Regions from separate parts of the Streptomyces sp. NPDC094143 genome, predicted to be linked through region 3. Evidence: predicted binding sites of a transcription regulator. Region 3 holds the regulator's gene; each other region holds the start of a gene.
What was found. Region 3 encodes HrcA, which represses chaperone genes, less so after heat shock. Its sites were predicted from a motif close to TTNGCACTCNGNNNNNCNGAGTGCNAA; they were not measured.

Region 1 (9,737 bases), on a different contig from region 3:
GGCCGGGACGCCGTCGGTCTCGTTGTACGCCGCCATCACCGAACGGGCCCCGCCCTCGCGCACCGCCATCTCGAAGGGCGGCAGGGTGACGTCCGTGAACTCCCGGATCCCCGCCCGCACGGGGGCGAGGTTGCGGGCGCCGGCCGAGGAGGCGTACCCGGCGAAGTGCTTGAGCGTGGCGACGACCCCGGCCGACTCCAGGCCCCGCACATAGGCCGTGCCGATCGTGCCGACCAGGTACGGGTCCTCGCCGATCGTCTCCTCCACCCGGCCCCAGCGCGGATCGCGCACGACGTCCAGGACGGGGGCGAGGCCCTGGTGGACGCCGACCGAGCGCAGGTCCTCGCCGATGCGCCGGGCCATCTCCTCGACCAGCGGGGGGTCCCAGGCCGCGCCCCAGGCCAGCGGGACCGGGTAGGCCGTGGCCCGCCAGGCGGTGAAGCCGGCCAGACACTCCTCGTGGGCGACCGCCGGGATGCCGAAGCGGCCCGCCTCGGCGATCCGGCGCTGGGCGCGGGCCAGGGCCCGCGCGCCGAGCGCCGGGTCCACGGGGGCGGTGCCGAAGGAGCGGGTGAGCTGGCCCAGGCCGCGGGTGATCAGCTCGGCCCACTCCTCGTCGGAGTGGTCGACGCTCATGTCGTGCTGGTGCGGGGCGACTCCGTCGCCGTCCGTCGCGGCGCCCACCCACACGCCGTACAACTGGGCGGTCTTCTCCTCCAGGGTCATCCGGGAGAGCAGGTCGTCGACGCGGGCGGCGGCGGGCAGGGCGGGGTCACGCCAGGGCGCGGTGGTCATGAAGCTCCTGTCGGGTGGACGGGACGGCCCTCACGAGTGGTGCCGACGAGCGCGTGAACAGCGGTGTCCCGCGCCCCTTTCTACGAATGTTTCGATATCGATGTCGAATGTTCCGGGAACCTATGGCGCGACGAGGACTTCGTCAAGGGGGCCCGCAGGGATACGATCGCCGCCATGACATCCCCGGAGCCCGTTGAAAGCCGGACGCAGATCCGGACGCAGGGGCGCACCGCGCAGACCGCCACGCTCGCCGAGATCGCCCGCGAGGCCGGCGTGTCGGCCCCGACTGTTTCGAAGGTCCTCAACGGCCGGGCCGACGTCGCCCCCGCCACCCGCGCCCGCGTCGAGGCACTGCTGCGCGCCCACGGCTACCGCCGCCGCCGGGCCGAGGCGACCCGTTCGCCCCTCATCGACCTGGTCTTCCACGAGCTGGAGAGCGCCTGGGCGATGGAGGTCATCCGGGGCGTGGAGAACGTGGCCCGGGACGCGGGCCTGAGCGTGGTGCTGTCGGAGAGCGCGGGGCGGCTCACGCCCGGGCGGACCTGGGCCGACCAGGTCGCCGCCCGCCGCCCGCACGGCGTCGTGCTCGTGCTGTCGGGCCTCGACGAGTCGCAGCGGGCGCTGCTGACCAGCCGCTCCATCCCGTTCGTGGTGATGGACCCGGCCGGCGACCCCGGCGCCGACGTCCCCTCGATCGGCGCGACCAACTGGCAGGGCGGCCTCGCGGCCACCCGGCACCTGGTCGAGCTGGGGCACCGCCGGATCGGCGCGATCAGCGGGCCCTCGCAGATGATGTGCAGCCGTGCCCGCGTCGACGGTTACCGGGCCGCGCTGGAGACCGCCGGGCTGCCGGTGGACCCCTCGCTGATCGCGAACGGCGACTTCCACCACGAGGCCGGCTACCGGCGGGGCCTGGAACTGCTGCGCCACCCGGACCGGCCCACCGCCGTCTTCGCCGGCAACGACCTCCAGGCGCTGGGGCTGTACGAGGCGGCGCGCGAGCTGGGGCTGCGCATCCCGGAGGACCTGAGTGTGGTCGGGTTCGACGACCTGCCGGTGGCCCCCCTGGTCGGACCGCCGCTGACGACCGTGCGGCAGCCGCTGACCGAGATGGCCGAGGCGGCGGCGAAGCTGGTCCTCGACCTCGGACGGAACGAGGAGACCCCGGCGGCGACCCGGGTGGAGCTGGCCACCAGCCTGGTGGTCCGCAGCAGCACGGCCCCGCCCGCGTGAGACGCCGAAGCCGGTCGGTTGGGTTGTCGAAACTTTCGAACGGCCGGGGCGACCTTCGCGCAACCCCCGCCGGCCCCGGCACGGCACAACCCCCGCGCGCCCCGGCGCGAGGTCCAACGCCTCGCGGAATGGGAGCACTTCGGTGCCTGGGGTGCGCCTGAGGTGGGTCCAGGCCACGAAGTCTGAGAATTTCCGAAGAAAACGCGTCCTGAAGCCCCTGCCCGTAATAATTCGGACTTATGTTCCTGTCTGTGACGGGAGACGACGCGAACGGGGACGAGGGCGCGAGGCCGGGCCGGCGGTCGATCGCCCTGCGGACCGCCGGCCTGACTCTGGCGGGACTGCTGGTGCTCGCCGCCGGTGCCGCCGGCTGGGCCTACTGGCACCTGAACAGCAACATCACCAGTGTCGACATCGACCACGCGCTCGGCGACAACCGCCCGCCGAACCCGGTGACCACGCCGTCGCCCTCGGCACCGGACCTGCCCGGCGAGGCGCTCAACATCCTGGTGCTGGGCTCGGACTCACGCAGCGGCGAGGAGAACCGCAGGCTCGGCGGCGGCGACAGCGACGGTGCCCGCTCCGACACGGCGATGGTCGTCCACCTCGACGCCGGGCGGACCAGCGCGACGGTGGTGAGCATCCCGCGCGACACCCTGGTCACCCGCCCGTCCTGCCCGCGCTCCGGCGGCGGTTCGACGGTGGACTCCCAGCGGTCCATGTTCAACAGCGCCTACGCGGTCGGGGGCCCCGTCTGCGCGGTGAAGACGGTCGAGTCGATGACCGGCGTCCGCATGGACCACTACATCGAGATCGACTTCTCCGGCTTCGCGAAGCTCGTCGACGCGCTCGGCGGGGTCACCGTCACCACGGACGAGGACATAGCCGACGACGACAGCCATCTGCACCTGAAGGCCGGCACCCACCACCTGGACGGCACCCAGGCGCTGGGCCTGGCCCGCACCCGGCACGGCATCGGCGACGGCAGCGACCTCGGCCGCATCGGCCTGCAGCAGAAGCTGGTGAAGGCCCTGCTGGACCGCATCGCCGCCCAGGACCTGCTCACCGACCCGGCCAAGCTGTACCGGGTCGCGGACGCGGTGACGGCCGGCCTCACCACCGACACCGGCCTGGACTCCCTGAGCGAGCTGACCGGCCTCGGCCAGAGCCTGCAGGGCCTGTCGTCGAGCCGGGTCCGGACGGTGATGATGCCGGTGGTGCGGGCGCCGTCGGACCCCAACCGGGTGGTGGCCGACGAGCCCGAGGCGCGCAAGCTGTGGGAGTCGCTGCGCTGACCTGCACGGATGCCGCCCGGAAAAATGCTTGAAGAAAATCTGTCGCGGGTGTCGATCCGGCGGTCCGCTGTTCGACGCAGGGGTGAGAGCGGGGACGGACCCCGCTCCGCGAGGCCCGAGGAGCCACCATGCCGCGCTTCATGACCCTGATCCGCATCGACGAGAAGAACGCCCCCGCCGAGGGCCCGAGCCCCGAGCTGCAGGAGCGGATGGGCAAGCTCCTGGAGGAGATCACCAAGGCCGGGGTCATGCTCGACACGGCCGGTCTCGCCCCGACCTCCGACGGCACGCGGGTGACCTGGGAGGGCGGGCGGCTGTCCGTCACCGACGGGCCGTTCACCGAGACCAAGGAGGTCATCGGGGGCTACTCGATCAGCCAGTGCAAGGACAAGGCCGAGGCCATCGAGTGGACCAAGCGGTTCCTGTCCCTGCACGAGGACTACTGGACGATCACCGCGGAGGTCCGGCAGATCGCCGAGGGCTGACCGGCCCCGCTTGGCGGGGAGGTGCCAGGGGTGTCTGATGGTGGGCTGTGACACCGCAGCCCACCGCCACACCCGGCGCCTCCCGGACCGCCCGGGCGATCGAGACCGTCTTCCGCATGGAGTCGCCCCGGATCATCGCCGGCGTCACCCGGGTCGTCCGGGACGTCGGCATCGCCGAGGAGCTCGCGCAGGACGCGCTGGTCGCCGCGCTGGAGCAGTGGCCGCGCGACGGCGTGCCGGACAACCCGGGCGCCTGGCTCATGGCCACCGCCCGCAACCGCGCCGTCGACCTGGTGCGCCGCCGGGAGAACTACGCCCGCAAGCTCGCGGAGATCGGCCGTGACCTGTCGGCCACCCCGCCCCCGGAGGAACCCGCCGACCCCGACGACATCGACGACGACCTGCTCCGCCTGGTCTTCACCGCCTGCCACCCGGTGCTGTCCACGGAGGCCCGCACGGCCCTGACGCTGCGTCTGCTGGGCGGCCTGACCACGGCCGAGATCGCCCGCGCCTTCCTCGTCCCGGAGGCGACGGTGGCGCAGCGCATCGTGCGGGCCAAACGCACCCTGGCGACGCGGAACGTCGCCTTCGAGGTGCCCCGCGGTCCCGACCGCGAGGCCCGTCTCGGCTCGGTCCTCGACGTCATCTACCTGATCTTCAACGAGGGGTACGCCGCCACGGCCGGGGACGACTGGCTCCGCCCGGGCCTGTGCGAGGACGCCCTGCGCCTGGCCCGGGTGCTCGGCGCGCTCATGCCGAAGGAGCCCGAGGTCCACGGCCTGACCGCGCTCCTGGAGTTCCAGGCGTCCCGTACGGCGGCCCGTACCGGGCCCTCCGGCGAACCGGTCCTCCTCAAGGACCAGAACCGGGCCCGCTGGAACCGCATGCTCGTCGCCCGCGGCATCGACGCGCTGGGCCGGGCCGAAGCCGCCTCTTCCGGCGGCCCGGGGCCGTACACCCTCCAGGCCGCCATCGCCGCCTGCCACGCGTACGCCCACACCTACGAGGAGACCGACTGGGCGCGCATCGCCACCCTCTACGGACTGCTGGCCGCCATGTCCCCGTCGCCGGTCGTGGAGCTGAACCGCGCGGTGGCCGTGTCGATGGCCGCGGGCCCGGGGGCCGCCCTGCCCCTCGTCGACGCCCTGGCCGGTGACGCCGCCCTGCGCGACTACCACCTGCTGCCCAGCGTGCGCGGCGACCTGCTCGCCCGCCTCGGCCGGGCCGCCGAGGCCCGGGCGGAGTTCGAGCGGGCGGCGTCCCTGACCCGCAACGCACGGGAGCGGGAGCTGCTGCTGCGACGGGCGGCGGAGCAGTCCTGACCGTCAGGCCGGGTGCCCGACCAGCATCGCCGGAGCGCCCGCGACCCGGGTCAGGAACACCGTCGCCGCGTGCGGCCCCTGCGGCTTGACCTTCCTGCGCAGTTCCTCCGGCTCGACCGCCGAGCCGCGCTTCTTCACCGTCAGCGTGCCGACCTCGCGCTCCCGCAGCAGGGCCTTCAGCTTCTTGACGTTGAAGGGCAGGTGGTCGGTGATCTCGTAGGCGGTGGCGTACGGCGTCGGCCGCAGGGCGTCGGCCGTGACGTACGCGATGGTCGCGTCGAGGAGTCCGCCGTCGACCTGGTCGGCGACCTCGGCGACCAGGTGGGCGCGGATGACGGCGCCGTCGGGCTCGTACAGGTAGCGGCCGGGCGGGCGGACGCCGGGGTCGGGCAGGCCGCGGGAGAGCAGGGTGCGCGGGCCCGGCAGCAGGGTGGCCCGGACGGCGCCCGGCTCGGTGCCGAACCACAGCACCGCCTCCTTCACGTCCCCGCCGTCGGAGATCCACTCGGCCTCGGCCTCCTCGGGGACCGCCTCGTGCGGGATGCCCGGGGCGAGCTTCAGCGCGGCGCGCGGGGCCCGGCGCGCGGCCGACACCGCCCAGGACAGCGGGGGCGAGTAGGCCTCGGGGTCGAAGATCCGGCCCCGGCCGCCGCGCCGCGCGGGGTCGACGAAGACGGCGTCGTAGCCCGCCGTGTCCACCTCCGTGACGTCCGCTTCCCGGACCTCGATCAGGTCCGCCAGCCCCAGCGCGCCGGCGTTCGCCCGGGCCGCCGCGGCCGTGAGCGGGTCCCGGTCCACGGCCAGCACCCGGATCCCGGCGCGGGCCAGCGCGATGGCGTCACCGCCGATGCCGCAGCACAGGTCGGCCACCGAGGTCACGCCCGAGTCGGCCAGGCGCCGCGCCCGGTAGGCCGCCACGCTCGCCCGCGTCGACTGCTCCACCCCGTTCGGCGTGAAGAACATCCGCCCCGCGTCCTCGGCGCCGAACTTCACCGCCGCCCGCTGCCGCAGCCGCGCCTGCCCCAGTGCCGCCGACACCAGCTCGGCGGGGTGCTCGCGGCGCAGCCGGGTCGCGACGGCCAGCTCCCGCGCCGGGTCGGTGTCGCGCACCTCGTCGAGGAGGGCGCGGCCTTCGGGGGTGAGGAGGAGGGCGAGGTCGTTCACCCGGTCATTGTCGGCCACGGCGTGCCGGGGCGGTGCGTGTGGGCCAGTCGGTGGACGCGGGCCCGCCGGCCGCTGTGTCGGGACGGGATCGCCCGGGCGGGCTGCGAGGATCCGGCACCATGCGAGCAGTCGTACAAAATGACAAAAGTCGGGCCTCGGGCGGTGCGCGGATCGGCCTGGCCGTGCTCGCCCTCGCCGCCATCGCCTCGGGCTGTGCGCAGGGCGGGGGCAGCGACCAGGTCACCCCGGCCGGCGGACAGCAGCCCCTGGACGCGCCCCCGGCCCGCGCGCTCGACTCCTACGCCTCCAAGCTGCGCGCCGCGCACGCCGCCCGGGTCGCCGCCGCGCACCGCTGGGAGCTGAAGAGGGTCCCGCTGCCCGCCCCGCCGGCCCCCGAGCGCAAGCCCAGGATCAAGACCCGCAAGGGCTTCCAGGTGGCCGGTCACCGGCAGTCCGGTCTCCCGCCCGTCTTCACCCGGATCCCCACCCGGGACAAGGTCGTCTTCCTCACCATCGACGACGGTGCCGAGAAGGACCGGGCGTTCCTGCGGATGATGAGCGACCTGGACGTGCCCTACACCGCGTTCCTCAGCGGCTACCTGGTCAAGGACGACCCCCGCTACTTCAAGAAGATGCAGGCCAGGGGTGTGGTGCTGAACAACCACACCCTGCACCACCCCTACCTGCCGGGCCTGTCCTACCGCGCCCAGAAGCGCGAGATCTGCGGCATGCAGCGCTACCTGCAAAAGCGCTTCGGCAAGCGCCCCAGCCTCTTCCGCCCGCCCTACGGCGGCTACAACCGCGCGACCCTGCGCGCCGCCAAGGCCTGCGGCATCGCCTACGTCCCGCTCTGGAACGAGGAGGTCTTCGCCGACCGCTGGGAGTACCGCGAGGCGGACCGCGAACTGCGCCCGGGCGACATCGTCCTCACGCACTTCCGCGGCCCGGGGGAGTGGAAGGGCACCATGCCGGACATGATCCGCCGCTTCCTGAACAAGGTCACGGCCGAGGGCTACGCGGTGGGGCGGCTGGAGGACTACCTGTGAGGCGGCCGGCCGCCGCCCTGCTCTGCGCGCTGCTGGTCCTGCTGGCCGGCTGCGCGGGCACGGCGGGGGAGCGGCCGGGCACCGCCGACGGCCGGGCCCGGGACCCGGCCCCCGCCGCCCGCCGCCTGCCACCCGTCGTCGACCGCGTCCCCACCCGCGACCCGGTCGTCTTCCTCACCTACGACGACGGCGCCGAACGCGACCCCCGCTTCGTCGGCCTGGTCCGCGCACGGCGCCTGCCGGTCAGCATGTTCCTCACCGACAGCGTCGTGGGGCCCGGCTACGGCCACTTCGCCCGGCTGCGCGCGGTCGGCGCGTCCCTGCAGAACCACACCCTCGACCACCCGGCCCTGCGCGGCCTGCCCTACGCCGGCCAGCGCGCCGAGATCTGCGGCCAGCAGCACAAGCTCCACGCCCGCTTCGGCATCCGCCCGCGCCTCTTCCGCCCGCCCTACGGCGCCTACGACACCACGACCCTGCGCGCCGCCGCCGACTGCGGCATCACGGCGGTCGTGCTGTGGCGCGCCTCCCTGGGCGCCGGCGGCGACCTGACGTTCACCCGCGGCGAGCCCGGGCTGCGCGCCGGCGACATCGTCTCGGTGCCGTCGGGGGACGCCTCCCTGACCCTGACGGAACGGACGGCGGGGTTGCTGCGGGAGATCGAGGGGAAGGGCCTGCGGGTGGGGCGGCTGGAGGACTATTTGTAGGCGCAGCGGACCCCGCGGACGGAATCTCCTGGCCGACGCGCCGCGGCCGATTAGCAGTCCGCTTGACCGAGTGCTAATCGCGGTCATAGTCTCGGCTCTGGCACTCGACACAGGAGAGTGCCAACACAGCGACGGGCAGGTCCGGCACCCGCGACGACGGATCCACCTGGTCGCCACCTCAGACAGTTAACCCCGTGAGATCTCCGAAGGGGGAGGTCGGATCGTGACGACCACCAGCTCCAAGGTTGCCATCAAGCCGCTCGAGGACCGCATCGTGGTCCAGCCGCTCGACGCCGAGCAGACCACCGCCTCTGGCCTGGTCATCCCGGACACCGCCAAGGAGAAGCCCCAGGAGGGCGTCGTCCTGGCCGTGGGCCCGGGCCGCTTCGAGGACGGCAACCGTCTTCCGCTCGACGTTTCCGTCGGCGACGTCGTGCTCTACAGCAAGTACGGCGGCACCGAGGTGAAGTACAACGGCGAGGAGTACCTCGTCCTCTCGGCCCGCGACGTGCTCGCGATCATCGAGAAGTAATTCACCCCAAGCACCTTGCTTTGAACTGCGCCCCTGGCCCCCGCGATCGATAAGAAGCCGGGCGTCCAGGGGCGCAGTGCCGTTACCCCAGATTCCGGAAGAGGGCTCACGCTCCCATGGCGAAGATCCTGAAGTTCGACGAGGACGCCCGTCGCGCCCTCGAGCGCGGCGTCAACAAGCTTGCCGACACGGTCAAGGTGACGATCGGCCCCAAGGGCCGCAACGTCGTCATCGACAAGAAGTTCGGCGCCCCCACCATCACCAACGACGGTGTCACGATCGCCCGCGAGGTCGAGATCGAGGACCCGTACGAGAACCTCGGTGCCCAGCTGGTCAAGGAGGTGGCGACCAAGACCAACGACATCGCGGGTGACGGTACGACCACCGCGACCGTGCTCGCCCAGGCGCTCGTGCGCGAGGGCCTGAAGAACGTCGCCGCCGGCGCCTCCCCGGCCGCCCTGAAGAAGGGCATCGACGCCGCCGTCAAGGCCGTCTCCGAGGACCTGCTCGCCTCGGCCCGCCCGATCGACGAGAAGTCCGACATCGCCGCCGTGGCCGCGCTGTCCGCCCAGGACCAGCAGGTCGGCGAGCTCATCGCCGAGGCGATGGACAAGGTCGGCAAGGACGGTGTCATCACCGTCGAGGAGTCCAACACCTTCGGCCTGGAGCTGGACTTCACCGAGGGCATGGCCTTCGACAAGGGCTACCTGTCGCCGTACTTCGTGACGGACCAGGAGCGCATGGAAGCCGTCCTGGACGACCCCTACATCCTCATCACGCAGGGCAAGATCTCCGCCATCGCGGACCTCCTGCCGCTGCTGGAGAAGGTCATTCAGGCCAACGCCTCCAAGCCGCTGCTGATCATCGCCGAGGACGTCGAGGGCGAGGCCCTGTCGACCCTGGTCGTCAACAAGATCCGCGGCACGTTCAACGCCGTCGCGGTGAAGGCCCCCGGCTTCGGCGACCGCCGCAAGGCGATGCTGCAGGACATGGCCGTCCTCACCGGCGCCACGGTCGTCTCCGAGGAGGTCGGCCTCAAGCTCGACCAGGTCGGCCTGGACGTCCTCGGCTCCGCCCGCCGCGTCACCGTCACCAAGGACGACACCACCATCGTCGACGGCGCCGGCAACAAGGAAGACGTGCAGGGCCGCGTCGCCC
Region 2 (9,737 bases), on a different contig from region 3:
GTGACGTCGTACGGGTTCACCGTGATCGCGTCCTCGCCGAGCTCCTCGTGCGCCCCGGCCTCCCGGGACAGCACCAGCGCGCAGCCCGCGTCGGAGACCACCGGGACCTCCTTGGCGACCAGGTTCATGCCGTCGCGGATGGGGTTGACCAGGGCCACGTCGGCCAGCCGGTACGCGGCCAGGGAGCGGGCGAAGTCGTCCTTGACGTGCAGCACGACCGGCGTCCAGCCGGGCGTGCCGAACTCGGCGTTGATCTCGTCCGCGAGCCGCCGCACCTCGGCCGTGTAGTCCCGGTACACCGCGAGGTCCTGCCGGGAGGGGTAGGCGAAGGCGACGTGCACCACGCGCTCGCGCCACTCGCCGTGGGCCTGGAGCAGCCGCCGGTAGGCCAGCAGGCCGCGCACGATGTTCTTGGACAGCTCGGTGCGGTCGACGCGGACGATGGTGCGGCGGCCCTCGCCGATCTCCTCGCGCAGCGCGGCCATGCGCTCCTCGACGTCCGGCTCGTGCGCGCGCTCGCGCAGGAAGTCCGCGTCGGCGCCCAGTCCGTGCACGCCGATCCGCGTGCCGCCGAGCCCGCCCGCGAACCGCTCCGCGCACGCCGTGAACGCGTCCGCCCAGCGCTGGGTGAGGAAGCCCAGCCGGTCCGCGCCCAGCATGCCGCGCAGCACCTGCCCGGCCACGTCGTCCGGCAGCATCCGGAAGTACTCGGGCGGCGCCCACGGCGTGTGCGAGAAGTGGCCGATCCTGAGGTCCGGGCGCAGCTCGCGGAGCATGCCCGGCACCAGCGTCAGGTGGTAGTCCTGCACCACGACCACCGCGCCCTGCGCCGCCTCCTCGGCCAGCGCTTCGGCGAAGGCCCGGTTGTACGTCTCGTAGGACGCCCACTGGCGCCGGAACTCCGCGTCGAAGACCGGCTCCAGCGGCGTCTGGTAGAGCATGTGGTGGACGAACCACAGCACCGAGTTGGCGATGCCGTTGTACGCGTCGGCGTGCACGTCGGCCGGGATGTCCAGCATCCGCACGCCGTCCTCGCCGGCCCCGCGCCGCACCGCCTCCCGGTCGCCGTCGGACAGCGCCGAGCAGACCCACAGGGCGTCGGCGTCCGAGCCGATCGCGGAGAGCCCCGAGACCAGCCCGCCGCCGCCCCGCTTGGCGTTCAGCGAACCGTCCTCACCGACCGTGTAGGAGACCGGGCCCCGGTTGGAGGCCACCAGTACCCGTGCAGAACCGTGCGTCGAACCCATAGGCCTCAACCTAGCCCGGCCTGTAAACGCTCAAACGTACGGACTTGCCGCGTCCGGCCGAAAACGGTCCCGGTCAGGCGGCCCGCCGCGCCTGGTACTCGGCGATCTCCACCATCGGCGGGCGTTCCTCGGTGTCGACCGAGTACGTCCGCGGCTCGAAGCCGTTCCCGCCCCGCTCGAACTGCGTCAGGGACGGCCGGATCAGTTGCCCCCGGGCCAGCCGCAGCTGGGCGGTGCGGTAGATCTCGGCGGCCATCCGGCCCAGCGCCTGTCCGTCCTGGTGCCGGTGCTTGCGCACGCCGACGTCCACCTGGGCGAGGGCGTCCAGGCCCACCAGGTGCAGGGCGTCCACCAGCATGCCCAGCTCGACTCCGTACCCCACGGGGAACGGCAGCCGCTCCAGCAGCGAGCGGCGGGCCGCGTACTCCCCGCCCAGCGGCTGCACGAACCCGGCCAGCCGCGGCCAGTGCATGTTCAGCAGCGGGCGGGCCATCAGCTCGGTGACCCGGCCGCCCTGCCCGCCGGCGCCGCCGAGGGGACGGTCGTACATGCCCTTGACCAGGGCCACGTCCGGATCGGTCAGCAGCGGGCCCACGATCCCCGAGACGAAGTCGGACGAGAACTCCCGCAGGTCCGCGTCGACGAAGCAGACGATGTCGCCGCGCGTGACGAGCAGCGAGCGCCACAGCACCTCGCCCTTGCCGCGCACGGTGGGGACGCGCGGGAGTATCGCGTCGCGGTGCACCACCGTCGCGCCCGCGGCGGCGGCCACCTGGGAGGTGCGGTCGGTCGATCCCGAGTCCACGACGACCAGTTCGTCGACGAGCGGGACCTGCAGCATCAGGTCGTGCCGGATGACGGCGGCGATGTCGCCGACCGTCTCCTCCTCGTTCAGCGCGGGCAGCACCACACTGACCGTCCGGCCCGTGCGCTGCTTGGCGGCCATGATCCGGTGGAGCGGGCGTTCGTTCGCGGACCAGGAACGGGTGCTCAGCCAGCGCTCGACTTCTTCCAGCACCGTGGCGGCTCCTTAGCGTTCTCTCGGCGGGACGGAATGTGACGCGTCTCGCGGTTCGGACGACTATCTCAACTGTCCTGGTCGTCGGTTACAGTCTTGAACAACGCGGATGACCATCGCATGTCCGGGGGTCACCCGCCGCCTACAACCACATACAGCTCATCCAGAGGGGCAGAGGGAAACGGCCCGATGAAGCCCCGGCAACCCTCCAGTCGGTTCTCGTAGGTCACTGGCGACCACAGCGCGAGGCTCCCGGCTAGGGAAGGTGCCAAATCCGTCTCACGGCGAGATGCGTCGTGAGGAAGATGAGGAGAAAGGGCCTCGCCTCACATGGCTGTGCAGACTGTTGCAAGCACCACGAACTCCACCGTAGACCTCGGCCCGGCCGCCGCCCTGAGCTGCCGCGAGTGCGGTCACCGCGTGCCCCTCGGCCCGGTCTTCGCCTGCGAGGAGTGTTTCGGCCCGCTGGAGATCGCCTACGACTTCTCGGCCTACGACGCCGAGGAGCTGCGGAAGACGATCGAGGCGGGCCCCGCGAACATCTGGCGCTACGCCCCCCTGCTGCCGGTCCCGGCCGACGTGGCGGACAAGCCGAACATCAACCCGGGCTGGACCAAGCTCGTCAAGGCCGACAACCTCGCGCGCGAGCTGGGCGTCGACGCCGGCAAGCTCTTCGTCAAGGACGACTCCGGCAACCCGACGCACTCCTTCAAGGACCGCGTCGTCGCGCAGGCCCTGGAGGCCGCCCGCGCCTTCGGCTTCACCACCCTCTCCTGCTCCTCCACCGGCAACCTGGCCGGCGCGGTGGGCGCCGCCGCGGCCCGGGCCGGCTTCCGCTCGTGCGTGTTCATCCCGCACGACCTGGAGCAGGGCAAGGTCGTCATGGCCGCGGTCTACGGCGGCGAGCTCGTCGGCATCGAGGGCAACTACGACGACGTGAACCGCTTCTGCTCCGAGCTGATCGGCGACCCGGCCGGCGAGGGCTGGGGCTTCGTCAACGTCAACCTGCGGCCGTACTACGCCGAGGGCTCCAAGACGCTGGCCTACGAGATCTGCGAGCAGCTCGGCTGGCGGCTGCCGGACCAGATCGTGGTGCCCATCGCCTCGGGCTCGCAGCTCACGAAGATCGACAAGGGTCTGCAGGAGCTGATCAAGCTCGGGCTGGTCGAGGACAGGCCGTACAGGATCTTCGGTGCGCAGGCCGAGGGCTGCTCGCCGGTGTCGACGGCGTTCAAGGCCGGGCACGACGTGGTGCGGCCGCAGAAGCCGGACACGATCGCCAAGTCGCTGGCGATCGGGAACCCGGCGGACGGGCCGTACGTGCTGGACATCGCGCGGCGCACGGGCGGTGCGGTGGAGGACGTGACCGACGAGCAGGTCGTCGACGCGATCAAGGTCCTTGCCAGGACCGAGGGGATCTTCGCGGAGACCGCCGGTGGTGTGACGGTGGGCGTGACGAAGAAGCTTGTCGAGAACGGGGTTCTCGACCCCACGAAGACCACGGTCGTGCTCAACACCGGGGATGGTCTGAAGACGCTGGACGCGGTGGCGGGCACGGGGCTGACCGCGACCATTCGCCCGAGCCTGGAGTCGTTCCGGGCGGCCGGGCTCGTCTGAGCGTCGTTGTTCGCTGCGGGCCGGTGGGGGCCGGCCGCGCCCACGCGGCGGAGCCGCATGTCAGCACAGCCCCGCGCCCCCCGAGGGCGTGCCCCAGCCGTTGCCCAAGAAGAACCGGAGGACATTTCCGATGAGCGTCACCGTTCGCATCCCCACCATCCTGCGTACCTACACCGGCGGGCAGGCCGAGGTCGCCGCCGAGGGGGCGACCCTGGGCGAGGTCATCGCCGATCTGGAGAAGAACCACACCGGGATCGCCGCCCGCGTGCTGGACGACCAGGGCAAGCTGCGCCGGTTCGTCAACGTGTACGTGAACGACGACGACGTGCGGTTCGAGCAGGGGCTGGAGACGGCCACCCCGGACGGTGCCGGCGTGTCGATCATCCCGGCCGTCGCCGGAGGCTGAGCACGTCCATAACCGGTCGGCCGGCCTGATTGTTACCTGGAGTAATGCCGGTCACGGAGAGTTCATCGAATTGCCCTCACCGTGAGAGAAGCGGAGGGGGCAATTCCATGTGATTGAGCGCGGTACAGTTGGGGAACGCGATCCCGATCCTTTGATCGGCACCCCGAATTCCCGCTCCGAGCCCGACAAGATGTAGCCAAAGTGTGCGCGCCTTTCGCGGCTTTTGCGCGTTTTGTGTGGCCCGAATTGCCCTGAATTCGGGCGAACTCTCCCTACATTCCGGACCCTGTGCGTCCAGAATTCTCGTCCGATTGACCTGTTGCAGACGGCAGTTGGACAGATACATTCAGCCGCGGTCGACGCGTTCCGGCGCACGCCCCCAACCGTGGGGGGTGAGGTCTGACCCGGGTCCGCGAAGTGTGGATCTGTGCAAGGGCCAGTAATAGGGGAGTTAGGCATGGCTCAGGGCACCGTCAAGTGGTTCAACGCGGAGAAGGGGTACGGCTTCATCGCGGTCGACGGTGGTGCGGATGTTTTCGTCCACTACAGCGCGATCCAGATGGACGGCTACCGCACCCTGGAAGAGGGCCAGCGGGTCGAGTTCGAGATCTCGCAGGGCCAGAAGGGGCCGCAGGCCGACATGGTTCGCGTCTCTGCCTGAACGCGCACCACGACCAACGCGCAAGCGACCGGTCTTCTCAGAAGGGCCCGCACCCCTCGGGGTGCGGGCCCTTCGGCCTGTTCAGGGGGTGCCGGGGGGTGTTCGCCGGGGGCTGACGGACCGGCCCGATCCCCGGGAGGCGCTTGCGCCCGCCCGTCGCCCGACCGCCACCCCTCAATGAGCACCCGCTACGCGGGCGCGCCTTGCACTCTGCATGCCCGAGTGCTAATCATTGCGTTAGCACTCTGAAGGTGAGAGTGACAACGTAAGGACCGGGTCGGTGAGGCCACGGACCAGGTGGGGCAAGGAACCACCGGTCGGGGGCCGTCCGTCGCGGGCGCGGGCGCGGTCCGAAGTAATCACCCCCAGTCCTGGAGGGACCACTTCACATGGCCAAGATCATCGCGTTCGACGAGGAGGCGCGGCGCGGCCTCGAGCGCGGCATGAACCAGCTCGCGGACGCCGTGAAGGTGACGCTCGGCCCCAAGGGCCGCAACGTCGTCCTCGAGAAGAAGTGGGGCGCGCCCACGATCACCAACGATGGTGTCTCCATCGCCAAGGAGATCGAGCTCGAGGACCCGTACGAGAAGATCGGCGCCGAGCTGGTCAAGGAAGTCGCCAAGAAGACGGACGACGTCGCCGGTGACGGTACGACCACGGCGACCGTTCTCGCCCAGGCCCTGGTGCGCGAGGGTCTGCGCAACGTGGCCGCCGGTGCCAACCCCATGGCCCTCAAGCGCGGTATCGAGAAGGCCGTCGAGGCCGTCTCCGCGGCCCTGCTGGAGCAGGCGAAGGACGTCGAGACCAAGGAGCAGATCGCTTCCACGGCCTCCATCTCCGCCGCCGACACCCAGATCGGCGAGCTCATCGCCGAGGCCATGGACAAGGTCGGCAAGGAAGGCGTCATCACCGTCGAGGAGTCCCAGACCTTCGGTCTGGAGCTGGAGCTCACCGAGGGTATGCGCTTCGACAAGGGCTACATCTCGGCGTACTTCGCCACCGACATGGAGCGTATGGAGGCCGTCCTCGACGACCCGTACATCCTGATCGCCAACTCCAAGATCTCCAACGTCAAGGACCTGCTCCCGCTCCTGGAGAAGGTCATGCAGTCGGGCAAGCCGCTGCTGATCATCGCCGAGGACGTCGAGGGCGAGGCCCTGTCGACCCTGGTCGTCAACAAGATCCGCGGCACCTTCAAGTCCGTCGCCGTCAAGGCCCCGGGCTTCGGCGACCGCCGCAAGGCGATGCTGCAGGACATCGGCATCCTCACCGGCGGCGAGGTGATCTCCGAGGAGGTCGGCCTCAAGCTGGAGAACGCCACGCTCGACCTGCTGGGCAAGGCCCGCAAGGTCGTCATCACCAAGGACGAGACCACCATCGTCGACGGTGCCGGCTCCGCCGAGCAGGTCCAGGGCCGGGTCAACCAGATCCGCGCCGAGATCGAGAACAGCGACTCGGACTACGACCGCGAGAAGCTGCAGGAGCGCCTGGCGAAGCTCGCCGGCGGTGTCGCGGTCATCAAGGCCGGTGCCGCCACCGAGGTGGAGCTCAAGGAGCGCAAGCACCGCATCGAGGACGCCGTGCGCAACGCCAAGGCGGCCGTCGAGGAGGGCATCGTCGCCGGTGGTGGCGTGGCCCTGCTGCAGGCCTCCTCGGTCTTCGAGAAGCTGGACCTGGAGGGCGACGAGCTGACCGGCGCCAACGCCGTGAAGCTGGCCCTGGAGGCCCCGCTCAAGCAGATCGCCGTCAACGGTGGTCTCGAGGGTGGCGTCATCGTCGAGAAGGTGCGCAACCTGCCCGTCGGCCACGGCCTGAACGCCGCGACCGGTGAGTACGTCGACATGATCGCCGAGGGCATCATCGACCCGGCGAAGGTGACCCGTTCCGCGCTGCAGAACGCCGCCTCCATCGCCGCACTGTTCCTCACCACCGAGGCCGTCATCGCCGACAAGCCGGAGAAGGCCGCCGCGCCCGCCGGTGGCGGTATGCCGGGCGGTGACATGGACTTCTGATCGACCCGGTCGGTCAACGTCCTTTCCGAGGGCGGCACCTCCTACTGCAGGAGGTGCCGCCCTCGGGCGTGTGCGGGATCACAGGGGGCGCGGGATGGCGGAGGCGGGCCGCGTGGTTGACCCTGAGGTCCCATGCACATGCACATACTGCCTGGTATGCGCATACTGTCCGGTATCCGAAGGAGCCCCCACGTGACCGTCGCCACCTCCCGTGCCGCCGAAATCCTGTCCCGGCCCGTCGCCCTGGGCGGCCTGACCGTCCCCAACCGGATCGCCATGGCGCCGATGACGCGCATGTTCTCCCCGGGCGGCGTGCCCGGCGACGACGTCGTCTCGTACTACGCGCGCCGCGCCGCCGCCGGGGTCGGCCTGATCGTCACCGAGGGCACCTACGTCGGGCACGAGTCGGCCGGGCAGAGCGACCGGGTGCCGCGGTTCCACGGCGAGGAACAGCTCGCGGGCTGGGCGAAGGTCGCCGAGGCGGTGCACGCCGAGGGCGGCACGATCGTGCCGCAGCTGTGGCACATCGGCATGGTCCGCAAGCAGGGTGACCCGCCCGTCGCCGACGCCCCGGCCGTCGGCCCCTCCGGTATCCGCACGGACGGCACCGAGGGCACCGGCAAGATCATGACGCAGGCCGACATCGACGCCGTCGTCGGCGCGTTCGCCGAGGCCGCCGCGGCCGCCGAGCGGATCGGCTTCGACGGCGTGGAGCTGCACGGCGCCCACGGCTACCTGCTCGACCAGTTCCTCTGGGAGGGCACCAACCGCCGCACCGACGCCTACGGCGGTGACCGCGTCGCCCGCGCCAGGTTCTCGGCGGAGATCGTCGCGGCCGTCCGCGAGGCCGTCTCCCCCGGCTTCCCCGTCATCTTCCGCTACTCGCAGTGGAAGCAGGACGCCTACGACGCCCGGCTCGCCGAGACCCCGGAGGAGCTGGAGTCCATTCTGACCCCGCTGGCCGCCGCCGGTGTCGACGCCTTCCACGCCTCCACCCGCCGCTACTGGGTCCCCGAGTTCGACGACTCCGACCTGAACCTCGCCGGCTGGACCAAGAAGCTCACCGGCAAGCCCGCCATCACCGTCGGCTCGGTCGGCCTGAGCGGCGGCGACTTCCTCAAGTCCTTCCAGGGCCAGGGCTCCGAGGTCGGCGACCTCGGCAATCTCCTGGACCGCTTCGAGCGCGACGAGTTCGACATGGTCGCCGTCGGCCGCGCCCTGCTGCAGGACCCCGAGTGGGCCCGGAAGGTCCTGTCGGGCCGCTTCGACGAGCTGGCGCCGTACGACGCGACGGCGCTGAAGACCCTCAGCTGACCCCTCGGTCCGCCCCACGGGTGTCTGGATCCGGTTGCCCCGGTCAAGCACACTGGCCGAGCGCCTGATCACCGGCACCCGTGAGGAGACCCAGATGACGACGACCGAGGCCCGCCCGCCCGCGGACGGCCCCTCCGAGCGGCCCGGGCCGGTGGTGCGCACCACCGCCGGCGCGGTGCGCGGACGCCGTGAGGAAGGGCTCGCGGTCTTCCGTGGCGTCCCCTTCGCCGCGCCTGCGGTGGGCGAGGCCCGCTTCCAGGCGCCGCGCCCCGCCCGGCCCTGGGACGGCATACGGGAGGCGTACGCCTTCGGCCCGCCGCCCCCGCAGGACCTCGGCCTGATGGGCGGCCCGGGACTGTTCGACGTCCCGCAGGGCGACGACTGGCTCACGGTCAACGTCTGGACCCCCGACCCCGACCCGGCCGCCCGCCGCCCGGTGATGGTGTGGATCCACGGCGGTGCCTACAAGCTCGGCCACGCCGGCAGCCCCGGCTACGACGCCCGGCACATAGCCGTCGACGGCGACGTCGTGGTCGTCACCCTCAACTACCGCGTCGGCATGGAGGGGTTCGCCCACATCGAGGGGGCGCCCGCCAACCGCGGCCTGCTCGACCAGGTGGCCGCGCTGGAGTGGGTGCGCGACAACATCGAGGCGTTCGGCGGCGACCCGGGTCAGGTGACGGTCTTCGGTGAGTCGGCGGGCGCGGGGTCGGTGGCCTCGCTCATGGTGATGGACCGCGCGGCCGGGTTGTTCCGGCGGGCGATCGCGCAGAGCGTGCCGGGGCCGTTCTTCTCCGCCGCGCTGGCCCGGGACATCGGCACGGCCCTCGCCGCCGAGGTGGGCTTGCGCCCCACGGTCGCCGACCTGTCGGCGGTGGATCCGCGCCGGCTGACGTCGGCGGGGGAGTCGCTGGGCCCGAAGATGCCGCGGTACCTCGACCGCTGGGGCCGGGCGGCGCCCACGGTGACCCCCTTCTCCCCGGTGGTCGACGGCGAGGTCCTGCCGGCGACGCCGTGGCGGGCCCTGGCGTCCGGAGTGGCGAAGGACATCGACCTGCTCGTCGGCCACAACCGCGACGAGTACCGCCTCTTCGCCGCCCTGGCCGGGCAGCTCGGCCGGGTCACCGACGACCGGGCGGGCGCGGCCCTGCGCCTGTTCGCCCCCGGCCCCGACGGGGAAGCGGCCTACCGCGCGGCCTTCCCCGACGCCTCCCCGAGCGAGCTGTACGAACGTGTCCAGACGGACTGGCTGTTCGCCATGCCCTCCCTCCACCTGGCCGAGGCGCACCGCGCTGGCGGTGGCAGCGCGCACGTCTATGAACTGACCTGGCCGGCCCCGGGCGACGGCGGCGCGCTCGGCGCCTGCCACGGCCTGGACATCCCGCTGCTGTTCGGCACGTACGGGGCGGACCTGGGGGCGTTGCTGTTCGCGGGCGCCGAGCCGTCCCCCGAGGCCCTGGCG
Region 3 (9,737 bases):
GGACCGCACTCACACGCCCGGGCGGCCCCAGGCGTGCGTCGCGGAGGCCCGGGCGGCCGGCTTCGAGCATGTGAACCTCGACCTGATCTACGGCACGCCGGGGGAGTCGGACGACGACTGGCGGGCCTCGCTGGACGCGGTGCTGGGGGCCGGTCCTGACCACGTCAGCGCCTACGCGCTGATCGTCGAGGAGGGGACGCAGCTGGCCCGGCGGATCCGCCGGGGCGAGGTGCCGATGACCGACGACGACGTCCACGCCGACCGGTACCTGATCGCGGACGAGGTGCTCTCGGGCGCGGGGTTCGAGTGGTACGAGGTGTCGAACTGGGCGACCTCCCCGGCCGGGCGGTGCCTGCACAACGAGCTGTACTGGCGGGGCGCCGACTGGTGGGGGGCCGGACCCGGGGCGCACAGCCACGTGGGCGGGGTGCGGTGGTGGAACGTGAAGCACCCGGGGGCGTACGCGGCGGCGCTGGCGGCCGGTCGTTCGCCCGGGGCCGGGCGTGAGGTGCTGTCGGAGGAGGACCGGAGGGTCGAGCGGATCCTGCTGGAGCTGCGGCTGCGGGACGGGGTGCCGTTGGAGCTGCTGCGGGAGGAGGGGCTCGCGGCGTCGCGCCGGGCCTTGTCCGACGGGCTGCTCCAGGAGGAGCCGTATGCGCGGGGGCGGGCCGTGCTGACCCTGCGGGGGCGGTTGCTGGCCGACGGCGTGGTGCGCGATCTCGTGGACTGAGGCGTTCAGTCCGCGGGGGCGGTGACGAAGTCGATCAGTTCCTCCACCCGGCCCAGCAGCTCCGGCTCCAAGTCCCGGTACGAGCGGACCCCCGACAGGATCCGCTGCCACGCCGCGCCCGTGTTCTCCGGCCAGCCCAGGGCCCGGCACACACCGGTCTTCCAGTCCTGGCCCCTCGGGACGCGGGGCCAGGACTCGATGCCCAGGGACGACGGTTTCACCGCCTCCCAGATGTCGATGTACGGGTGCCCCACCACCAGCGCGTGCTCGCTCGTCACCGACTGGGCGATGCGCCACTCCTTCGAGCCCGGTACGAGGTGGTCGACGAGGACGCCGAGGCGGGCGTCGGGGCCGGGGGCGAAGGAGTCGACGATCGAGGGGAGGTCGTCCACGCCCTGCAGGTACTCCACCACCACGCCCTCGATGCGCAGGTCGTCGCCCCACACCTTCTCGACCAGCTCGGCGTCGTGCCGGCCCTCCACGTAGATGCGGCCGGCCCGGGCCACCCGCGCGCGTGCGCCGGGCACCGCCACCGAACCGGAGGCCGTCCGGGCGGGGCGCGCCGGGGCGCCGGACGTGGGGCGGACCAGCGTCACCACCCTGCCCTCCAGGAGGAAGCCGCGCGGCTCCATGGGGAACACGCGGTGCTTGCCGAAGCGGTCCTCCAGCGTCACCGTGCCGGCCTCGCAGCGGATGACCGCCCCGCAGAAGCCGCTGCCGGGCTCCTCGACCACCAGGCCCGGTTCCGCCGGGACCTCGGGGACCGGCTTCGGCTTCTTCCACGGCGGGGTCAGATCGGTCGAGTACTGGCGCATTCGCATGACGATAGGGAAAGCCGCCGGACGGTCACGACGACACGCCGAAACGCGCCGCCAGCGCGTCCCGCTGGGCCCGGACGAACGCCGCGTCCACCACCGCTCCGTGACCGGGCACGTACAGCGCGTCCTCGCCGCCCAGCGCGAGCAGCCGGTCCAGCGCGGCCGGCCACCGCGCCGGCACCGCGTCCGGGCCCGCCTGGGGCTCGCCCGACTCCTCGACCAGGTCGCCGCAGAACACCACCTCCGGATCGCCCGGCACCAGCACCGCCAGGTCGTGCGCGGTGTGCCCCGGGCCCACGTTCGCCAGCAGCACCCGGCACCCGCCGCCCAGGTCGAGCGTCCACTCGCCGGAGACCAGGTGGCGGGGCGCGACCAGCCGGTCCGCCGACTCGCCCGCCACGGTCTCCGCCAGGCCGTTGCGCACCGCGTCCGCGCGCAGCTCCGCCCGGTCCCGCGCCCGGGTCAGCACCGCGTCCACGCCGACCGCGCCGAACACCTCCGCGTCCTCGAACGCCGCCGCCCCGAAGACATGGTCGAAGTGGGGATGGGTCAGCGCGAGATGCGTCACACGGTGACCGGTGAGCGACCGCGCCTGCGCGCGCACCCGCGCGCCCTCGGCCGGGCTCGACCCGGCGTCGATCACCAGCACCGCGCCCTCGCCGGCGACCAGCCCCGCCGTGCAGTCCCACACCGGCAGCCGGCACCGCCCCACCCCGGCGGCCAGGCGCTCCCACCCGGCCTCTTCCCAAGTCACCGTCATACGGCGACGCTAGCGGTGCGCCCCGCCCGGGGCACGGCGCCGTACGACCAGCCTTGCCGGGGGCGTACCCGACCGCCGTACACTGGGCCGGGGAACATTGGCACTCGCACGCGCAGAGTGCCAGGCCGCGAACGGCGGGCAACCGGCGGACGACTTCTGGAGGTGTGCGCGATGCTCAGTGAACGCAGGCTTCAGGTGCTGCGCGCCATCGTCCAGGACTACGTCGGCACGGAGGAGCCGGTCGGCTCCAAGGCCCTCACCGAGCGGCACAACCTCGGCGTCTCCCCGGCGACCGTCCGCAACGACATGGCGGCCCTGGAGGACGAGGGATACATCGCCCAGCCGCACACCAGCGCCGGGCGCATCCCCACCGACAAGGGCTACCGCCTGTTCGTGGACAAGCTCGCCGGCGTCAAGCCCATGACCGCCCCCGAGCGGCGCGCCATCCAGAACTTCCTGGAGGGCGCCGTCGACCTCGACGACGTCGTGGCGCGCACGGTGCGGCTGCTCGCGCAGCTCACGCGCCAGGTCGCCGTCGTGCAGTACCCGTCGCTGACCCGGTCCACCGTGCGGCACGTGGAGCTGCTCTCCCTGGCGCCCGCGCGGGTGATGCTCGTGCTGATCACGGACACCGGGCGGGTCGAGCAGCGCGTGGTGGACTGCCCGGCGCCCTTCGGCGAGGCCTCGCTCGCGGATCTGCGCGCGCGCCTCAACAGCCGGGTGGCGAACCGCCGTTTCGCGGATGTGCCGAGTCTGGTGGAGGATCTCCCGGAGGCTTTCGAGCACGAGGACCGGGGTACGGTCTCCACGGTGCTCTCCACACTCCTGGAGACGCTCGTCGAGGAGAACGAGGAGCGGCTGATGATCGGCGGCACCGCCAATCTGACCCGCTTCGGTCATGACTTCCCCCTCACGATCCGGCCGGTGCTGGAGGCGCTCGAGGAGCAGGTCGTGCTCCTCAAGCTGCTCGGCGAGGCGAAGGATCCGGGCGTGACCGTCCGTATCGGTCACGAGAACGCCCACGAAGGACTCAACTCCACGTCCGTCGTGTCGGTCGGCTACGGTTCGGGCGGCGAGGCAGTCGCCAAGCTCGGCGTGGTCGGACCGACCCGCATGGACTACCCGGGAACGATGGGAGCGGTACGCGCAGTGGCACGGTACGTCGGACAGATCCTGGCGGAGTCGTAGTGGCCACGGACTACTACGCCGTACTCGGCGTGCGCCGCGACGCGTCGCAGGAAGAGATCAAGAAGGCCTTCCGGCGGCTCGCCCGCGAGCTGCACCCGGACGTCAACCCCGATCCGAAGACCCAGGAGCGGTTCAAGGAGATCAACGCCGCTTACGAGGTGCTGTCGGACCCGCAGAAGAAGCAGGTCTACGACCTCGGCGGCGACCCGCTCTCGCAGTCCGGCGGCGCAGGCGCGGGCGGCTTCGGAGCCGGCGGCTTCGGGAACTTCTCGGACATCATGGACGCCTTCTTCGGCACGGCGTCGCAGCGCGGACCGCGCTCGCGCACCCGCCGCGGCCAGGACGCCATGATCCGCATCGAGGTGGAGCTCGACGAGGCCGCCTTCGGCACGACGAAGGACATCCAGGTCGACACGGCCGTCGTCTGCAACACCTGCAACGGTGAGGGCGCCGCCCCGGGCACGTCCGCGCAGACGTGTGACATGTGCCGCGGCCGCGGTGAGGTCTCGCAGGTGACCCGGTCCTTCCTGGGCCAGGTCATGACGTCCCGCCCCTGCCCCCAGTGTCAGGGCTTCGGCACGGTCGTGCCCACGCCGTGCCCGGAGTGCGCGGGTGACGGCCGCGTCCGGTCCCGCCGCACGCTCACGGTGAAGATCCCGGCCGGCGTCGACAACGGCACGCGCATCCAGCTCGCCGGCGAGGGCGAGGTCGGCCCCGGCGGCGGTCCGGCCGGTGACCTCTACGTCGAGATCCACGAGCTGCCGCACGCGCAGTTCCAGCGCCGCGGCGACGACCTGCACTGCACGGTCACGCTCCCGATGACGGCGGCGGCCCTCGGCACGAAGGTGCCGCTGGAGACGCTGGACGGCCTGGAGGAGGTCGACATCCGCCCGGGCACCCAGTCCGGCCAGTCGATCCCGCTGCACGGCCGGGGCGTCACGCACCTGCGCGGCGGCGGACGCGGCGACCTCATCGTCCACGTCGAGGTCCAGACCCCGACCAAGCTCGACCCCGAGCAGGAGCGCCTGCTCCGCGAACTCTCCAAGCTGCGCGGCGAGGAACGCCCGACCGGCCAGTTCCAGCCGGGCCAGCAGGGGTTGTTCTCGCGGCTGAAGGACGCGTTCAACGGTCGCTGAGGCCGGCGGCGCCGGGGGTGCGGAAGGGGTTATTCCTCTGGTCTATGCCACGCGGCAGGCCGGTTTCGGAGTTGTCCGGAGGACGTGACAACATGCGGTCATGTCCTCCGCACTGACCGATCTCTTCCCGCTCCCGATCGTGCAGGCCCCCATGGCGGGCGGCGTCTCCGTGCCGAAGCTCGCCGCCGCCGTGTGCGAAGCGGGCGGGCTCGGGTTCCTCGCCGCCGGGTACAAGACCGCCGACGGGATGTACCAGGAGATCAAGCAGCTGAGGAGCCTCACCGGCCGGCCCTTCGGGGTCAACCTCTTCATGCCGCAGCCGGAGTACGCCGACCCCGCCGCCGTCGACGTCTACGCCCACCAGCTGGCCGGCGAGGCCACCTGGTACGAGGCCGAGCTCGGCGATCCGGAGAGCGGCCGGGACGACGGCTACGAGACCAAGCTCGCGGTGCTCCGCGACAACCCCGTCCCGGTGGTGTCGTTCCACTTCGGCGTGCCGCACCGCGAGGTGATCGACACCCTGCACCGCGTCGGCACCTTCGTCCTGGCCACCGCCACCACCCCCGACGAGGCCCGGGCCGTCGAGCGGGCCGGTGCGGACGCCGTCATCGCGCAGGGCGTCGAGGCCGGCGGCCACCAGGGCACCCACCGGGACGTCCCCGAGACGGACGGCTCCGGCCTCGGCCTGCTGACCCTGGTCGCGCAGATCCGGGAGGCCGTCGGCATCCCGATCGTCGCCGCCGGCGGCATCATGCGCGGCGGCCAGATCGCCGCGGTCCTCGCGGCCGGCGCCGCCGCGGCCCAGCTGGGCACGGCCTTCCTCGCCACGCACGAGTCCGGCGCGCACGCCCTGCACAAGCAGGCGCTGACCAACCCCCTGTTCGTGCGGACGGAACTGACCCGCGCCTTCTCGGGCCGCCCGGCACGCGGACTCGTCAACCGCTTCCTGCGCGAGCACGGCCCGTACGCGCCCGCCGCCTACCCCGAGATCCACCACCTCACCTCGCCGCTGCGCAAGGCCGCCGCCAAGGCCGGGGACGCGCAGGGCATGGCGCTGTGGGCCGGGCAGGGCCACCGGCTGGCGCGCGAACTGCCCGCCGGGCGGCTCACGGAGCTGCTGGCCGGTGAACTCGCCGCCGCCAGGACAGCGTTGTCGGGCGGGGGCCTGCCGGGCGGAGGCCTTCGATGACCGCGCCGGTGTTCGTCGTCGGGCACTTCGACGCGGGCGGCGGCGGACGGTACGTCCTGGACGGGCCGGAAGGGCGGCACGCCGTCTCCGTGAAGCGGCTGCGGGCCGGGGAGGACGTGGTCCTCACGGACGGGGCCGGGCGCTGGGCGGACTGCGTGGTGCTCGGCACCGAGGGCAAGGACCGGCTGATCGTCCAGCTCGACTCGGTGAGCGAGGAGCCGCCGGAGCAGCCGCGGGTGACCGTCGTGCAGGCGCTGCCCAAGGGCGACCGCGGGGAACTGGCCGTCGAGACCATGACCGAGGTCGGCGTCGACGCCGTCGTGCCGTGGGCGGCGGCCCGCTGCATCACGCAGTGGAAGGGCGAGCGCGGCGCCAGGGCGCTCGCCAAGTGGCGGGCCACCGCCCGGGAGGCCGGCAAGCAGTCGCGCCGGGTGCGCTTCCCGGAGGTCGCCGAAGCGGCCACGACCAAGCAGGTCGCCGCGCTGCTGCGGGACGCCGACTTCGCCGCGGTGCTCCACGAGAGCGGCGAGGTGCCGCTGGCGACGGCCGAGTTGCCGGCCGCCGGCGAGATCGTCCTGGTCGTGGGTCCCGAAGGGGGTGTGGCGCCGGAAGAGCTGGCGCTGTTCGAGGAGGCGGGGGCCGGGGCGTATCGCCTCGGGCGCAGTGTGCTGCGCACATCCACCGCCGGGACGGCGGCCGCGGCCGTCCTCCTGGCTCGTACCGGCCGCTGGTCCTGAACCCCCTGGAGGCACCGTGGAACTCGCCCAAGTACGCCTGCTCGTCACCGACTTCGCCGCGTGTTACCGCTTCTACGACGATGTCCTCGGCCTCAAGCCGCAGTCCGGCGCGAGTGAGGGCCCGTACGAGAAGTTCAGCCCCGCGGTCGGCTCCGCCGGGATCGCGCTGCAGGACCGGTCGATGATGGCGGAGGTGCTCGACGAGGTGGGGGAACCGGCCACCGGGCACCGCTCCCTGGTGGTGCTGCGGGTGGACGCGCTGGACGCGTACTGCGAGGAGATCACGCTGCGCGGCGCCACGGTCCTGCACGGACCGGCGCCCCTGACCGACCGGATGCGGGTCGCCCGTCTCAAGGACCCCGAGGGCAACCTGGTGGAGCTCCAGGAGTGGCTGCTGCTGCGCGGTTGACGCCTTTGCGCCCTACCGCGCCGCCCGCGTCGATGGCAGGCTGCCTTTCATGGGGGCTTCGAGGAGGTTTCGGCGGGGGCCGCGCGGGCGGCGGGCGGCCGTGGCAGCGGTGTTCGCGGTCGTCGCCGTGGGCGGCGCCGTCGCCTGCGAGCCGGGCGGCGGCATCAGTTCCGCCGCCGTGGCGTACACGACCGACGAGACCGTGACGCGGGAACTCAACCGCCAGAAGGCGGGCGTGCGGTGGCTCAGCTGCACCGCCTCCTACGGCGACAGCGGCGGGAACACGAAGTCGTCGCCCTCGGCGAGCGAGAACACCGTCGCCACCGTCGACTGCCAGGGCGAGACCGAGGACGGCAAGGACGTCACCGTCGACGGCAAGGTCACCCACGCGGTCGACGGCGCCTGTGTGCGCGGGAACATCACCGCCAAGGTGGACGGCAAGGTGTGGTTCGAGGTCGACGGGCTCGGCGACTGCGACGCCACCAGCCCGCCCCCGGTGGGCGGCGGCCCCACGAACGGCGGCCCGGCACCCACCGTCACGGTGACCGTCACACAGACGATCTGGTGCGACCGCTACCCGGACTGCCGCCCTGTCGAGGGCAAGTGATCCGAACCCTGTCCGCGCGGCGCCCGACCTGCATAGGGTGATCAGGTGACATCGCCTGCTTATCTCCGGTTCCCGCACGTGCACGGCGACCTGGTCGCCTTCACCGCCGAGGACGACGTGTGGCTCGCGCCACTCGACGGCGGCCGGGCCTGGCGGGTCAGCGCCGACAACACGCCGGTGACCCACCCCCGCATCTCGCCCGACGGCACCACCGTCGCCTGGACCTCCACCCGCGGCGGCGCCCCCGAGGTGCTCGTCGCCCCGGTCGACGGCGGCCCGGCCAAGCGCCTGACGTACTGGGGCAGTTCGAAGACCCAGGTGCGCGGCTGGACGCCCGGCGGCGAGGTCCTGGCGATCAGCTCCCAGGGGCAGGCCAGCCTGCGCCGCACCTGGGCGCGTGCCGTCCCGCTCGACGGCGGCCCGGCCGCCACCCTGCCGTACGGGCCGGTCGGCGACGTGGCGTACGGGCCGCACACGGTGCTGCTGTCCGCGCCGATGGGGCGCGAGGCGGCCTGGTGGAAGCGCTACCGGGGCGGCACGGCGGGCAAGTTGTGGATCGACCGCGAAGGCGACGGCGAGTTCGTGCGCCTGCACGAGGACCTCGACGGCAACATCGAGTACCCGCTGTGGGTGGGCGACCGGATCGCGTTCCTCTCCGACCACGAGGGCACGGGCGCGCTCTACTCCTCCCTCGCCGACGGCTCCGACCTGCGCCGGCACACGCCGCTTGCGGGCACCGCCCGTTCGAGCGAAGCCGGGAGCGGGGGAGGGTTCTACGCCCGGCACGCCGCGACCGACGGCGCCCGTGTCGTCTACTCCAGCGCCGGTGAACTGTGGATCCTGGACGACCTGGACGCGGCCGAGCCGCGCCGCCTCGACGTGCGCCTCGGCGGTCAGCGCGTCGACCTCCAGCCCTTCCCGGTCAACGCCGCCCGCTGGTTCGGCTCCGCGTCCCCGGACCACACCGCGCGCGGCAGCGCCGTCTCCGTGCGCGGCACCGTCCACTGGGTCACCCATCGCTCCGGACCGGCCCGGGCGCTGGCCGCGACGCCCGGCGTACGGGCCCGGATGCCCCGGACGTTCCGCGCCGACGGCGAGGAGTGGGTGGTGTGGGTGACGGACGCCGAGGGCGACGACGCCCTGGAGTTCGCGCCCGCCACCGGCCTCGCCCCGGGCGCCACCCCGCGCCGGCTCGCCGCCGGACAGCTCGGCAGGGTGCTGGACCTCGCCATGGCCCCCGACGGCAGCCGGGCCGCCGTCGCCTCCCACGACGGGCGGCTGCTGCTCGTGGAGCGGGAGACCGGCGAGGTGCGGGAGGTGGACCGCAGCGAGGACGGCGACGTGTCGGGCCTGGTCTTCTCGCCCGACTCGGCCTGGCTCGCCTGGTCCCACCCCGGCCCGCGGCCCCTGAGCCAGCTGAAGCTCGCCAACACCACCGACCTGTCGGTCACCGAGGCGACCCCGCTGCGCTTCCAGGACTACGCGCCCGCGTTCACGGCGGACGGCAAGCACCTGGCGTTCCTGTCGACCCGCTCCTTCGACCCGGTCTACGACGAGCACGTCTTCGACCTGGCCTTCGTCGAGGGCGCCCGGCCGCACCTCATCACGCTCGCGGCGACCACCCCGTCCCCGTTCGGGCCGCAGCGGCACGGCCGGTCCTTCGAGACGCCCGACCGGGACGAGACCCCCGACAGCGAGGGCACCCCCACCACCCGGATCGACCTGGAGGGCCTCGCCGACCGCATCGTGCCGTTCCCGGTCGAGGCCGCCCGCTACTCCAACCTGCGGGCCGCCAAGGACGGCGTGCTGTGGCTGCGCCACCCGGTCGCCGGTGTGCTCGGCGCGTCCCGGGCCACCCCCGACGACCCCGAGCCGAAGACCGAGCTGGAGCGCTACGACCTCGCCCAGCAGCGCGTCGAGCATCTCGCCGTCGACGCCGACCACTTCGAGGTCAGCGGCGACGGCAGGCGGGTGCTGCTGTGGACCGACGGACGGCTGAAGGTCGTCCCCAGCGACCGGCGTGCCTCGGGCGACGACGACAGCGACAGCAACATCACCGTCGACCTGGGCCGGGTCCGGCAGATGATCGACCCCGCCGCCGAGTGGCGGCAGATGTTCGACGAGAACGGCCGCATCATGCGGGACCACTTCTGGCGGCCGGAC

Region 1: a site for HrcA is predicted at 8,098-8,124, ahead of groES (co-chaperone GroES). Genes of this name have one in related genera too.
Region 2: a site for HrcA is predicted at 5,152-5,178, ahead of groL (chaperonin GroEL). Genes of this name have one in related genera too.

The regions. Positions count from the first base shown of each region.
Region 1 is NZ_JBEOTZ010000010.1:113,519-123,255, reverse strand. Features, by position in the region: gene ABTZ58_RS15725 (beta-xylosidase/alpha-l-arabinosidase) at 1-795, opposite strand, end outside; gene ABTZ58_RS15720 (LacI family DNA-binding transcriptional regulator) at 970-2,028, shown strand; gene ABTZ58_RS15715 (LCP family protein) at 2,268-3,323, shown strand; gene ABTZ58_RS15710 (YciI family protein) at 3,452-3,808, shown strand; gene ABTZ58_RS15705 (RNA polymerase sigma factor) at 3,856-5,130, shown strand; gene ABTZ58_RS15700 (class I SAM-dependent methyltransferase) at 5,134-6,294, opposite strand; gene ABTZ58_RS15695 (polysaccharide deacetylase family protein) at 6,414-7,340, shown strand; gene ABTZ58_RS15690 (polysaccharide deacetylase family protein) at 7,337-8,047, shown strand; gene groES (co-chaperone GroES) at 8,271-8,579, shown strand; gene groL (chaperonin GroEL) at 8,696-9,737, shown strand, end outside.
Region 2 is NZ_JBEOTZ010000007.1:134,443-144,179, forward strand. Features, by position in the region: gene ABTZ58_RS12110 (alpha,alpha-trehalose-phosphate synthase (UDP-forming)) at 1-1,247, opposite strand, end outside; gene ABTZ58_RS12115 (glucosyl-3-phosphoglycerate synthase) at 1,321-2,265, opposite strand; SAM riboswitch class I at 2,422-2,577, shown strand; gene thrC (threonine synthase) at 2,596-3,882, shown strand; gene ABTZ58_RS12125 (ubiquitin-like small modifier protein 1) at 4,013-4,288, shown strand; gene ABTZ58_RS12130 (cold-shock protein) at 4,746-4,949, shown strand; gene groL (chaperonin GroEL) at 5,339-6,961, shown strand; gene ABTZ58_RS12140 (NADH:flavin oxidoreductase) at 7,118-8,275, shown strand; gene ABTZ58_RS12145 (carboxylesterase/lipase family protein) at 8,370-9,737, shown strand, end outside.
Region 3 is NZ_JBEOTZ010000006.1:284,601-294,337, reverse strand. Features, by position in the region: gene hemW (radical SAM family heme chaperone HemW) at 1-730, shown strand, start outside; gene ABTZ58_RS11200 (DUF3097 domain-containing protein) at 736-1,545, opposite strand; gene ABTZ58_RS11195 (MBL fold metallo-hydrolase) at 1,577-2,308, opposite strand; gene hrcA (heat-inducible transcriptional repressor HrcA) at 2,480-3,496, shown strand; gene dnaJ (molecular chaperone DnaJ) at 3,496-4,632, shown strand; gene ABTZ58_RS11180 (nitronate monooxygenase) at 4,733-5,821, shown strand; gene ABTZ58_RS11175 (16S rRNA (uracil(1498)-N(3))-methyltransferase) at 5,818-6,558, shown strand; gene ABTZ58_RS11170 (VOC family protein) at 6,575-6,967, shown strand; gene ABTZ58_RS11165 (hypothetical protein) at 7,017-7,574, shown strand; gene ABTZ58_RS11160 (S41 family peptidase) at 7,620-9,737, shown strand, end outside.